DNA from 4 places in the Paenibacillus sp. J31R30 genome. Region 2 is predicted to be linked to each of the others. Evidence: predicted binding sites of a transcription regulator. Region 2 holds the regulator's gene; each other region holds the start of a gene.
The links. The regulator LexA, encoded in region 2, represses DNA repair genes until DNA is damaged. The targets are predictions, from matches to a motif close to CGAACATATGTTCG.
Positions count from the first base shown of each region.

Region 1 (3,202 bases), on a different contig from region 2:
CCATCAGCTTTCCTGACGTTTGCTTCCATTTCGTTCTCGCTATTTTTAGCGCTCCCGTATACTCATCTTCAGGATCAATGGATTCCATGGTACTTTTAACCACATCTTGATGAATCCCTTTTTGTTGAAGTTCCTGTCGAATGAGATTGCGACCTTTGCGTTGAGAATTCACTCGATTGTCCGACCACATCTTCGCGAATTCTTCATCATTGATGTACTTGTTTTCAATCAGCTTTTCACTCACCCAATCTATGATTGGGGCTTCAAATCCCTTCTCTTTCAGTTTACGTTTCACCTCTGATAGAGAGTGGGGACGTCTTCCAACCATATGCAGTGCTTTCACATAGGCCAAATTCCTCTCTTCATCCAAGATGATTGCTTCAATCGCTTGTTGATATAAAGATTCCCCTTTGTTTAGGCGATGCTTGATCAGAATATCCTCATGTACAGAAAAAGCATACTCCTCGTTTAGATAAATGTTATAGCGATGTCTGCCTTGTTTTTGTTTTTCAACCTTGGTTATTACCTGTAACTGTTCCTCTTCGTGATTCATTCCTACAAACCCCCAATAATGGAGAAAAAGCACCCCAACACAAGGTTAAGGTGCTTCTTTCATCCTATCTTACAAGCCTATTCGAAAGCTGTTTCCAACTCATCTTCCTCATCATCCGTGTTTGGACCAACAACTTTAATTAAATTGCTGTTTTCTCTAATTCTCAATTCAATCGTTTCCGAGATCGCTTTGTTATCTTTCAAGAATTGTTTTGCGTTCTCACGACCTTGACCAAGACGTTCACCTTCATAGGAATACCAAGCGCCGCTCTTATTTACGATATCCAGCTCAGTTCCGATATCAATAATGCTACCTTCACGTGAGATACCTTCACCATACATAATATCGACTTCAGCCTGTTTAAATGGAGGTGCTACTTTATTCTTAACGACCTTAATTCTCGTACGGTTACCAACCATGTCATTGCCTTGTTTGATGGTTTCAATACGACGAACATCCAAACGAACAGAGGAGTAGAATTTCAATGCACGACCACCCGGAGTTGTCTCTGGATTACCGAACATAACGCCAACTTTTTCACGCAATTGGTTAATGAAAATTGCGATAACTTTGGATTTGTTAATTGCACCAGAAAGCTTACGAAGAGCCTGTGACATCAAACGTGCTTGAAGACCTACGTGAGAATCCCCCATGTCGCCTTCAATTTCCGCTTTAGGTACTAGGGCTGCAACGGAGTCAATTACAATAATATCTACCGCGCCACTACGAACAAGTGCTTCCGCGATCTCAAGCGCTTGCTCCCCTGTATCTGGTTGGGAAAGTAGTAATTCATCTATATTAATACCAAGCTTACTTGCATAGGAAGGATCCAATGCATGTTCTGCATCGATAAAGGCTGCTTGTCCACCTACTTTTTGTACTTCAGCAATTGCGTGTAGTGCTACAGTTGTTTTACCTGATGACTCTGGTCCGTATACTTCAATAATTCTTCCGCGTGGGAATCCGCCTATTCCAAGTGCGATATCTAGGGCAAGAGCACCCGAAGAGATCGTTTCAACTTGCATATGTGTAGATTCTCCCAGCTTCATTATGGAGCCTTTTCCGAACTGTTTCTCAATTTGACGTAATGCGTTATCAAGTGCGGCACGACGATCTGACAAAACGACCACTTCCTTCTATCATTATAGGTATATGATAACTTGTTTTGGCATGTTTGCCAAGCATTTTTTCGAACATACATTCGTTTTTCTGCGAACAAACAAAAAACCGTAACAAAGTTATCGCTTTGCTACGGTTCTTCCGTTAACTAATTCTGATTATAGAGGATATCTAGTTTTCTTTCAACTGTTTCCACAATTGATAGAGTGCACGCTTAGCGGCTCTTTGTTTGATAAACTCTCTATTGCCTGATAGCTGGAGAGTAAATACCTCTGTATTCGCATGCTTTTGTGCCAATCCAACATAGACAAGCCCCACAGGCTTCCCTTCAGACGGGCTTGGACCCGCCACTCCGGTCACCGAGATGCCAAAGTCACTACCAGTCCTTACTAGCAGCTGTTCAGCTAAAATGACGGCTGTTTCGCTGCTTACAGCACCTGGGGCCCCTTCTCCCTCTAAAACGTCCATCGGAACGCCGAGAAGTTTATGTTTTAAAGCGTTGGAGTACACGATAATCCCGCCAAGGAAAGATGCTGAACTGCCTGGCACTGCTGTTATTAAATCACTGAGCAAGCCCCCTGTACAGCTCTCAGCCACAGTAAGTGTCTTCTTGCTGGCTGCAAGCAACTGCAAAACGATCGTCTCAATGGGGACGTCTCGATCGGCGTAGAGATACTCCCCTAACCGGTTCGAAATTTCAGTTTCCGTAGCTAGTAACTTCTGTTCGCCTTCAAAAGCCGAATGTGCACGCGTAGTTAAACGAATGGTTACTTCACCTTCATTTGCGTATGGGGCAATTGTCGGGTCAGACTGCGTTTGGATCAAATCCAGCAATTGATGCTCCAAATTGGACTCTCCAATGCCCGCAAACTTCAGCATTTTTGAATAGAGCGGCACTTCTGTTGTCATTAATGATTTAAGCCAAGGCACAGCATAATTGGTGAACATCGGCTTCATTTCCTTCGGGGGACCTGGTAAAAGAACGAAATGTGTTCCCTCGTATGTAAGTGCATTACCGACTGCCAAACCAGTATCATTCTGCAACGGATCGCTACCTTCAAGCATGAGAGCTTGCCGTCGATTGCTTTCCACCATATGAATCCCTCTTGAAGCAAACAATGATGTAATAGCCTCCATAGAAGGCTCGTGGAGTACCAATTGTCGGCCCGTAAACGCCGCTAATACATCTTTGGTCAAATCATCTTGTGTGGGCCCTAGCCCTCCTGTACAAATGATAACATCAGCTCGTGATGCAGCTAATTTAAGGCTGTCTAACAGGCGCTGCTCGTTATCTCCGACCACGGTCTGAAAGTAAATATCAATTCCATGTGCAGCACATTCCCTCGATAAAAATTGCGCATTCGTATTCACTATCTGACCAAGCAACAATTCTGTTCCTACAGCGATGATTTCAGCTTTCATCTACTAACCCCTCCTTAAATGAGAAAACCTCTAACGTGATCGCTCAATGATGATCGACCGCGTTTAGAGGTAGGTTGCACCTTATTAAGATTTTTCCGAAAAATCGAT
Region 1 covers NZ_JCAUAV010000001.1:1,329,749-1,332,950, reverse strand. The annotation lists gene AC58QO_RS05265 (regulatory protein RecX) at 1-553, opposite strand, end outside; gene recA (recombinase RecA) at 631-1,674, opposite strand; gene AC58QO_RS05255 (competence/damage-inducible protein A) at 1,844-3,094, opposite strand; gene pgsA (CDP-diacylglycerol--glycerol-3-phosphate 3-phosphatidyltransferase) at 3,179-3,202, opposite strand, start outside.
Region 1: the regulator LexA is predicted to act here: its motif matches at 1,744-1,757, upstream of recA (recombinase RecA).

Region 2 (3,202 bases):
CAGAGTTGATGGGTTTTTTAACGCGAAGGAGACTAATTGAACAATGGACAATTTCAATCGTAATTTAGAAAAGTATGCAGAGTTAGTGATTCGAATCGGGGTTAACTTGAATAAAGGCCAAGATTTGTTGGTCGAAGCTCCCATAGAAACACTTGATTTAACGAGACTGATCGTTCAAAAAGCTTATGAGGCTGGCGCGAATTTTGTCCATGTGCATTGGCAGGATGATGTCGTTACTCGCAGTAAATTCGATTATGCACAAGACGATTCGATGGACTATTACCCTGAGTGGTATACGACGATGCTCGAACGGTTTGTTGAGAACGGTGGAGCCTTATTGAACATTAAGGTGCCGAATCCGAATCTGTATGATGGTATTGATGCTAGTCTGATTTCTAGAGCTTCCAAAGCCGCTTCGACTGCTAGGGCCAAGTATCAGCACTATGTGCGAACAGGTGAGTTTAGCTGGTGTTTAATCAAAGCACCTACTGAAGCTTGGGCTTCAATTGTGTATGCAGATCTGCCAGAAGAGCAGCGAATTCCTGCGATGTGGGATGCGATTTTCAAAATCAACCGTGTGTATGAAGAGAATCCTGTTGCGGCTTGGCAGTCACACTTGGATACGTTGAAGGCTACGCATAGCTTGTTGAATGACAAAAGCTATAAAGCGCTGCGGTATCGGGCTACGGGTACGGATTTGCGTGTTGAGCTGCCAGAAGGACATATTTGGCTAGGTGGGGATAATGAGAACGCCCAAGGCATCCGATATGTGGCGAATATGCCGACGGAAGAAGTGTTTACTATACCCAACCGGACAGGTGTTAGTGGTACCGTGGCGAGTACGATGCCTTTGAATATTAATGGCGCGTTGGTGGATCGGTTTACATTTACTTTCGATGCTGGAAAGGTAGTGGACTTCAAGGCTGAAGTTGGGCATGACCATTTGGCACGTTTACTGGATATGGATGAAGGGGCGCGCTATTTGGGTGAGGTTGCACTTGTGCCGTTTGATTCTCCGATTTCCAATTTAAATCGTATTTTCTACAATACAGGCATTGATGAGAATGCTTCCTGTCACTTGGCTTTGGGCAGCTGTTATCCAATTAATTTGAAGGATGGTACCAAGTTGTCCAACGAGGAATTGAAAGCTCGCGGAGGGAATACATCGTTGATACATGTGGACTTCATGATTGGGTCTGCGGAGCTTGAAATCGATGGGGAATTAGCGGATGGTACGATCGAACCGATCTTCCGTGCGGGGAACTGGGTGTTAACGTTTTAGATTGTGATTGAAATGTAAATGTTTGGAGTCACAAGTTGACGAAACCACGCATTCAGTTCAAAAATGCAAAAATACAACCTTTTTAACGAACATACGTTGGCTATTCGAAATGTGTGCAAATACGCAACTTTTTTTGGGGGTTTCGTCGGATTGGTGCCTCATCGGTCCTAAAGGGTGCTTTTTTGCACTTATTTAATCATTCTGAGGCGTTTTCCCCCGAAAATAAGTGTATTTTTGCATCTTTGTCCTTTTGCACCTTAGTCAAACCCGTAACCAACTACGAGATAAAAAACGAGGAGCTACGCGGCTTATCCCGCTTAGCTCCTCGTTTTTTATTGCTTTTGTAGGCGTAATGCGGGGGAAGGTACACCCACATTTGTTCGCCTACATCGATTCTACATATCCCGGAACAAGCCGATAACGCGTCCAAGGATCGTCACGTTCTTCAATAGAATGGGTTGAAGTGCGGAGTTCTCCGGTTGAAGGCGAATATGATCCTTCTCCTTGTAGAAACGCTTGACAGTAGCTTCATCATCTTCGGTCATCGCGACAACGATATCGCCGTTATTCGCCGTTTGCTGTTGTTTCACAATGACATAGTCACCATTGTGAATCCCAGCTTCAATCATACTGTCCCCCATAATACTTAGCATGAACACGTTGTTGTCGCCAACCATGCTTGAAGGGAGTGGGAAATAATCTTCGATATTCTCAGTGGCTGTAATAGGAACACCAGCCGTTACTTTACCAACGAGGGGAACACGAGCGACGGAGACTGCGAATTGGGATTCGGCACCATCTAGTCCAAGAATTTCGATTGCACGTGGTTTAGTAGGATCTCGACGAATCATGCCCTTTTTCTCAAGACGCTCCAAATGCCCATGTACGGTTGAACTCGAAGCTAGTCCAACAGCTTCGCCGATTTCTCTTACGGAAGGCGGGTAGCCCTTATCTTTCACTTCGTTCTTAATGAATTCCATTATTGCTTGTTGACGCTGCGAAATTTTACTCATAAGTTATCACTCCAATACTGGGAATCATTACCCAAAGTATAACATAGAACCCGAGTTCGTACAAACATAAGTTCGAAAAACGGTTGACTCAAACATGTGTTCGTGTTATTCTAATATCAGAACAAATGTTTGGGGGATGATTTTATGTATATGGCTTATTCACAATCGAACGCAACAACAACACTTCAAGGTACTGCTCACACATCCAGAGGGATGACGAATAAACGGAGTTATACGAAACTACTACTTCGTTTCTTGTTGATCGCAGTTATACTTGGCACAGTGTTTTCATTTGGTGCGATTGTACAAGCCTATGCAGGTGATGGGACCGTTTCAGTAGCTACACCTAGCGCTTCTGTTCAACCATCGGTGAAAGTTATCCAGCACGAGAAGATTGTTATCCAAAGCGGGGACACGCTATGGGAAATTGCAGATGCTCACAAAAAGAAGGGTGAGAACACACGTTCTTACGTCGAGAAATTGAAATCAATTAATCATTTATCGAGCAGTTCTTTGCAAGAAGGGCAAGTTCTATTACTTCCTTAATGAACGAATTCTAAGTTACTTATATAGATGTAAGTTCGAGACATAGCCGCCCGTTGCTATGTCTCTTTGCGTTGTATCCTTGACAATCACAATCGGTGATGGCAAAGTAGTACTCATATTAAAATTTTGACTGGGAGGATTACTATGAGTGACAGCATGGATAAGACGATTGAACGTATCAATGAACTAGCTCGAAAGGCGAAGACGGTTGGCCTTACAGACGCTGAGTTAGAGGAACGTAACGAACTAAGAAAGATCTATATAAATGCCTTTAGAGGTAATCTGAAGGTCCAACTAGATTCCATTAAGTTTACTGACGAAGAGAATTAAGCTTACACATAGATACTACATTCAAAGGGGA
Region 2 covers NZ_JCAUAV010000003.1:377,389-380,590, forward strand. The annotation lists gene AC58QO_RS13365 (aminopeptidase) at 44-1,282, shown strand; gene lexA (transcriptional repressor LexA) at 1,678-2,295, opposite strand; gene AC58QO_RS13375 (LysM peptidoglycan-binding domain-containing protein) at 2,440-2,841, shown strand; gene AC58QO_RS13380 (DUF896 domain-containing protein) at 2,986-3,171, shown strand.

Region 3 (3,202 bases), on a different contig from region 2:
AAAGGGATGGCGGATGTGAAGAGGGTCCAGTTTACTGGCATCGTGCCGCCGGATCGTTATTCGATTGCTTGGAGTTACTATACGGAGCCTCAGGAGGGCAAATAAATTTATACAATGAACCACTCATTCAAGAGTTAGGGCGATACCTGTACAGAGTCCATATTGATGAAAATTATTACATCAATTTCGCAGATGGAAGCGCTATGCTGCAAATAGAATCAGACCTCGTTTATCGGTACGGGGTTCGGATCGGGGATCAGCGTCTGGTTAGCTTGGCAAGAAGCGCATTTTCGACTAATGCCAAACAGCTGTCAGGCTGGCTTACGATGCATCGCGTACTGCCTGCGCTTTTCCAGGTAGGAGACAAGCTGAAGGATGACGCTTCGGCTCCATATTTAAAAGACGTTTGGTTGAACGAAATCGAGGTCATGGCAGCAAGGGAGCAAGAAGGCTCGAGCTGCGGGCTCTACTTGGCAGCGAAAGGCGGACATAATGCAGAGAGTCACAATCATAATGACCTCGGTCACTTTATGGTCTATTCCGACGGCATCCCTTATCTGATTGATGTCGGTGTAGAAACATACAGTGCTAAAACGTTTAGCAAGGATCGCTATGACATTTGGACGATGCAGTCGGCGTACCACAACGTACCAATGGTAAATGGCATGCAGCAACTGCCAGGAAATAACTTCAAGGCGAGCGATGTACATTACAATACGACTCCGGACTCAGCCCAGTTCTCTTTGAACATAGCTTCCGCATACCCTGAATCATCGGGAATAGTCTCTTGGAAGCGTACATTTACCTTTTCGCGTCAGAAGACTGCTCAAATTTTGATTGAGGAAGATTTTCAGCTTAACTCTGCTACAGATGATATCAAGCTTCACTTAATAACCCCATGGGATCCTCAAATAGAAGAGAATGGTATTATTGTCTTTAAGAGTGCAGAAGACAGTCAGATGCAGGTGGATTATGATAAAAGTTTACTAATTGCATCTAAAGAAGAAATTGTCGTGTCCGATCCCAAATTGCAAGCGGTATGGGGTCCCACTCTTTATCGAATTATCCTTAAAAGCAAGCTTCCTGTATCTGAATCCAAATGGAGTTTGATTATTATAAATACTAATAGCAAAACAACTAAGAACTAGATTGGATTTCTATTTTAAAATAAAGGCTTATCCTCAAGGACTGATAGTATAATTTAATAAATTACCGGACTAAAGTAAGAAGCTGTCTTGGTCATTTTTTCGTTTGAAATTGTAGTTGATGATATGATGGTTTTTACAAAAGGAAACATTGCTAACAAACTTTATTTTCCACTTTTACGTTTACTAACTTTGGAAAGGCTCTTAACTAACAAACTTATTATGCTTTTAATTATTTTTAAAAACCACGGAATTAATGACTTTGACTAACAAACTTTATTTTCCTGCATCAGGTGAAAGTGATCAAGGAAAATAAAGTTCGTTATTGAATGTTTACTTTTGTGAACATTCACATTTTCACTTTTAAGATGTCGTGCAGGTGCCGTGGCAACCTGCTCATTGAATATGATCGATGAAATAATACTTGTTGAAGTATAGATAGCAAACCCTCATTGGCAGTAAATGGCCTGTGGTGGTTTTTTTTGTTTTTGGTACTTGCATAGCGAATACGTGTTCGGTATATAATAATTAATGCGAACATACGTTTTCTAATGGCGGTGAGAAATATGAGTGTTGTTTCAAGAATTGAGAATGAAGAGGATGTTCAAATTATTAAAGAATATACGCTATTACCCATTTTGCTCGATATGTTAACCAGAGACATGGAGGAGCTGAAGATATATAAGGATAAAATTGTTTATAACCATATTCTCTTTTATCTGAAAGAGGTCGAGACCGCTATTTACCCCCAAATACAAAGTATTAAGAACAGCATGAAGAAGCGCGATATCAAAGTGCTCAACACAACTACGAATGCAGTTGGTATTAACGTAGAATATAAAGTCCGAGGTTATATCTATTATTTCACGATGCTTCGAAGCTTAGTTAAAGCAGAACTAATGACTACGCTGATGAACATGCGGAGGCGCGTTTAAATGAGCAAAAAATGTGAAAGAACAATATTCCTATCTGATTGTCAGTCATTTTATGCAAGTGTAGAAAAGGCTACACATCCAGGCCTTGATAATTTGCCGGTGGTTGTGGCTGGAGATCCAGCCAGAAGGTCAGGAATTATTTTGGCGGCATGTCCTATCGCTAAAAGCTTTGGCATTACCACAGCCCAGCGTCTTGGTGAGGCGTTGCAACTATGCCCAAATGCTATAGTAATGCGTCCGCACATGCAGCGCTATATTGACGTATCGCTCGCAATAACAAATATATACGAAAAATATACTGATCTCGTAGAGATATTTTCAATCGATGAGCAGTTCCTGGATGTGACCGGTTCGCTCAATCATTTCGGTTGTACGCCAGATGAATTGGCAGTAATGATTCAACAGAAAGTTGCTGCATCAATGAACGTTCGAATTCGAGTAGGAATTGGACCGACTAAAATACTTGCAAAGCAGGCAACTGATAATTTCGCAAAGAAGAATGCCAGTGGAATTTTTACGCTAGGCAAGGATGACGTTGAGCGATTCCTGTGGCCGTTATCCATCGATAAGATGTATGGAGTTGGTTCACGAATGACGCGCCACTTTGTCGCACTTGGTATGACCACGATAGGTCATGTAGCTAAGACCCCACTAGCTACACTAAAACAGAAATTCCGTGCAAGATTCGGAAAGCAATCGGATATTCAAGCGGAAGTAATGTGGAGAACGGCAAATGGACTAGACGATAGTCCTGTTACGCCTGGAACGTTTGATGTCGCACCAAAATCGATTGGCCACGCTATGACGCTTCCTCGCGATTATTTGACGGTTGAAGAGGTTGACATAGTGCTGTTGGAGTTAACGGAAGAAGTGTGCCGCGATGCTAGATCAAAGGGGTTTACAAGCGGGACAGTCCACGTTTTCTGTATGTGTTCGCCATATGACTCTCCAACAGGCTTTAGTCAACAACGAAAGATGCCATTGAATACGAATCATACGTTGAAAGTTTACGACTCTGTGCGTGAAATATTTCGTCGCAATTGGAACGGATTGCCCGTGCGGAAGGTAGGTGTTACGCTGGGAACACTTGCAGTGGAAGAAGTTGCTCAACTTGATCTGTTC
Region 3 covers NZ_JCAUAV010000013.1:66,173-69,374, forward strand. The annotation lists gene AC58QO_RS28160 (heparinase II/III domain-containing protein) at 1-1,148, shown strand, start outside; gene AC58QO_RS28165 (YhjD family protein) at 1,712-2,080, shown strand; gene AC58QO_RS28170 (DNA polymerase IV) at 2,081-3,202, shown strand, end outside.
Region 3: the regulator LexA is predicted to act here: its motif matches at 1,649-1,662, upstream of AC58QO_RS28165 (YhjD family protein).

Region 4 (3,202 bases), on a different contig from region 2:
GCAACCGGCTATTACAACGAAGCTTCGCAGCTAACGGTACGTATTGTATCGTATAGTCCGATTGAGGCGATGACGACTGAGTTTTTCGTCGAACGGTTTACACGTTGTTTCCTTCATCGTCAGCGTTTTGTGAAAGGAGCGCAGTCTTATCGTCTGGTTTATGGGGAAGCTGATTTCCTTCCAGGACTCATTGTGGATAAATTCGAGAACACGCTTGTAGTTCAGCTTTTAACCTTGGGGATGGACCTCTGTAGAGACAATATCGTAGAAGCATTGGTTCAAGTCATGAAGCCAGCAGGGATCTATGAGCGCAGTGACGTTTCCATTCGTGAGTTAGAAGGTCTGAAGCAGACGAAGGGACTCCTATATGGAGATTGCACAAAGCATGTTGATATCTTAGAGAATGGCCTTCGCATTCGCGTGGATATTGAAGAGGGACAGAAGACGGGGTATTTCTTCGACCAACGTGAGAATCGCGCTGCGATTGCGCCATTGATGACGGGTTGGGGTCACCGCAGCGGCATTCATTTGACGGAAGTCGAAGAGAATGGTGTAACGGAGTTGCTGCCTGTGAATGCCAATGGCAAAGTAGTCACGTTCCCTCTGTGGGACGGAGCTTCAGTGCTGGAGTGCTTCTCGCATACAGGGAGCTTTACGTTAAACGCTTGTAAATTCGGGGCGAAAAAAGTGACCTGTCTCGATATTTCCGAGCATGCCATCGAAAGCGCGCGTACGAACGTCGCTCTGAATGGATTCGAGGATCGCGTCGAGTTCGTCGTCGCTGATGCCTTCGAGTACTTGCGTACGCAAGTAAAAGGCTTGGATGAGCGTAAGCTTCGCTCTTCAGCAGGTGCCTCAGGACAAGCTAAGGTAGACACCTCTAAGCCTGTAGGTACAGGTGGTCGGACGTGGGACGTCGTAATTCTAGACCCGCCTGCTTTCGCCAAAACGAAGAGTGCAGTTGAAGGTGCTTGCCGTGGTTATAAGGATATCAATTTACACGGGATGAAGCTTGTGAATGAAGGTGGCTATCTGGTCACAGCAAGCTGTTCCTATCACATGCATCCGGAGCTGTTCCTTGAAACAATCCATGCAGCGGCAACAGATGCGGGTAAATTGCTGCGCCTAATTGAGTTCCGTGGAGCAGGGATGGACCACCCGCGTATTCTCGGCGTAGATGAGGGGCATTATTTAAAATTTGCAATTTTTGAAGTTCGAAGCAAATAAATAGTGGTTTTCTAATTCTGAAAAGGTAACAAAGCTGGAATTATTCTGGCTTTGTTTTTTTGTGTCGTGTTGCTGTTTACTGTTGTTCCCATTTTCCATTAGTCCGAAATTGCCGAATTAATCTCACTGTCCGCGGCATTACATCTTCGATAGTCCGAATTAGCCGAACTAAATCACGATTAGCAACCCGCTATGCCTGGAATATGGGTAATTAATTCGGCAGAATCGGACTAATTGTCATTTTAAGAAAGAAATCTTGGGTTTAGTTCGGAGATATCGGACTAATGCAACTTCTGGCGTAGAAGTCTTTCCGTATTTCATTTTCCATGTTACAATAATAGAATATACGTTCGCATAACGTGTTTGAAATGAATCCCCCAGATCCCCCCTCCATCATCTACCACACCGACTAAGCACCACAAATATGCTAGAATAGAGAGATAGACTATGAGAATTGCTTACGAAGCAAGCTTTCCGACGGAAAGTGTTAGGAGGCTATGAATGTCCATTCGATTCGTGATTGGTAGAGCCGGAAGCGGCAAGAGTGAACGCTGTCTGACGGAAATGAAGGAGCAGTTGGCATTAGCGCCTGAAGGAGATCCGTTAATTTTGCTTGTCCCTGAACAAGCCACATTTCAAGCTGAACACGCGCTAGTTTCGGATCCTAATATTCGCGGAATGATTCGCGCACAAGTATTAAGCTTCCACAGATTAGCTTGGCGTGTGATGCAAGAAGAAGGCGGTACGGCGAGGCTGCCTATTGATGATACAGGAAAGAAACTGCTGTTAACGAGCATTTTACATAAATACAAAGATAAACTTCGCCTCTTCGGTCACTCGGCTGAGCAGATGGGCTTTGTTGACCGTTTGAACCAGCTTTTTACGGAGATGAAACGCTATTGTGTGACGGCTGAACAGCTAGAGACACATGAGAATAAACGAGTGACCAACCTTGGTGAACACGGTTTGCTGCGAGATAAGATGCACGATATTCAACTCGTCTACAAGCAGTTTGAGTCGGAGCTTGCCAAGCAGTATTTGGATGGCGAGGATTACTTGACGCTGCTGGCAGAGCAGGTAGCAAGGTCCAGTTATTTGCGTTCAGCTTCGGTATGGATTGATGGGTTTCATGGTTTTACACCGCAAGAATTTAAGGTGCTTGGTGCTTTATTTGCAGTATGTAAGCAAGTGACGATTACATTATGTCTGGATCGCGAACTTCAGGCGGGAGATATGCCGGATGAGTTGGATTTATTTCATCCTACGGCTACGACAATGGTTCGCTTGCAGGAGATGATTTGGCAGCTTGGTCTAGGTGCTGCTGAAGTCCTACTGCTTACACCTGATCGTTCACCTCGATACGAAGATAGTCCTGCGCTTGCCTATTTGGAGCAAAATTTCGATCGTCGAATTGGCGGTGGAGCTCCTAAATATCAGACTTCCTCAGGAGAGAAAATAGCCGATCAGCTCGTTATTAGAGAAGCTGTTCATCGCCGTGCGGAGGTTGAGGGCGCTGTGCGAGACATGCTGCAGCTAGTTCGAGAGCAGGGTGTGCGGTGGCGTGAAATGGCCATCATGGTAAGGAATATGGAAGGCTATCAGGATCTATTAAACATGGTGCTTACGGATTATGAAATTCCTCACTTTTTCGATCAGAAGCGGTCGGTACTTCATCATCCACTCGTGGAATTCATTCGGTCCGCGCTAGAGGTTATTCAGCACAATTGGCATTACGATGCTGTATTCCGTTGTATCAAGACGGATTTATTGCTGCCACTGGATGCAACTACTCAAAGGACTGAGCTTGATAAATTAGAGAATTATGTACTTGCTTTCGGGATTCAAGGCTATAGATGGACGGATGGGAAGCCATGGACCTATCAATTTCGTGCCAATTTGGAGCAAGCGGAGGATCAGGTAAATGTACATTCTGCCGAACTTCAAGCACTAAATACGAGCAAGTCGTGGGTCGTGC
Region 4 covers NZ_JCAUAV010000001.1:934,559-937,760, forward strand. The annotation lists gene AC58QO_RS03310 (class I SAM-dependent rRNA methyltransferase) at 1-1,227, shown strand, start outside; gene addB (helicase-exonuclease AddAB subunit AddB) at 1,729-3,202, shown strand, end outside.
Region 4: the regulator LexA is predicted to act here: its motif matches at 1,567-1,580, upstream of addB (helicase-exonuclease AddAB subunit AddB).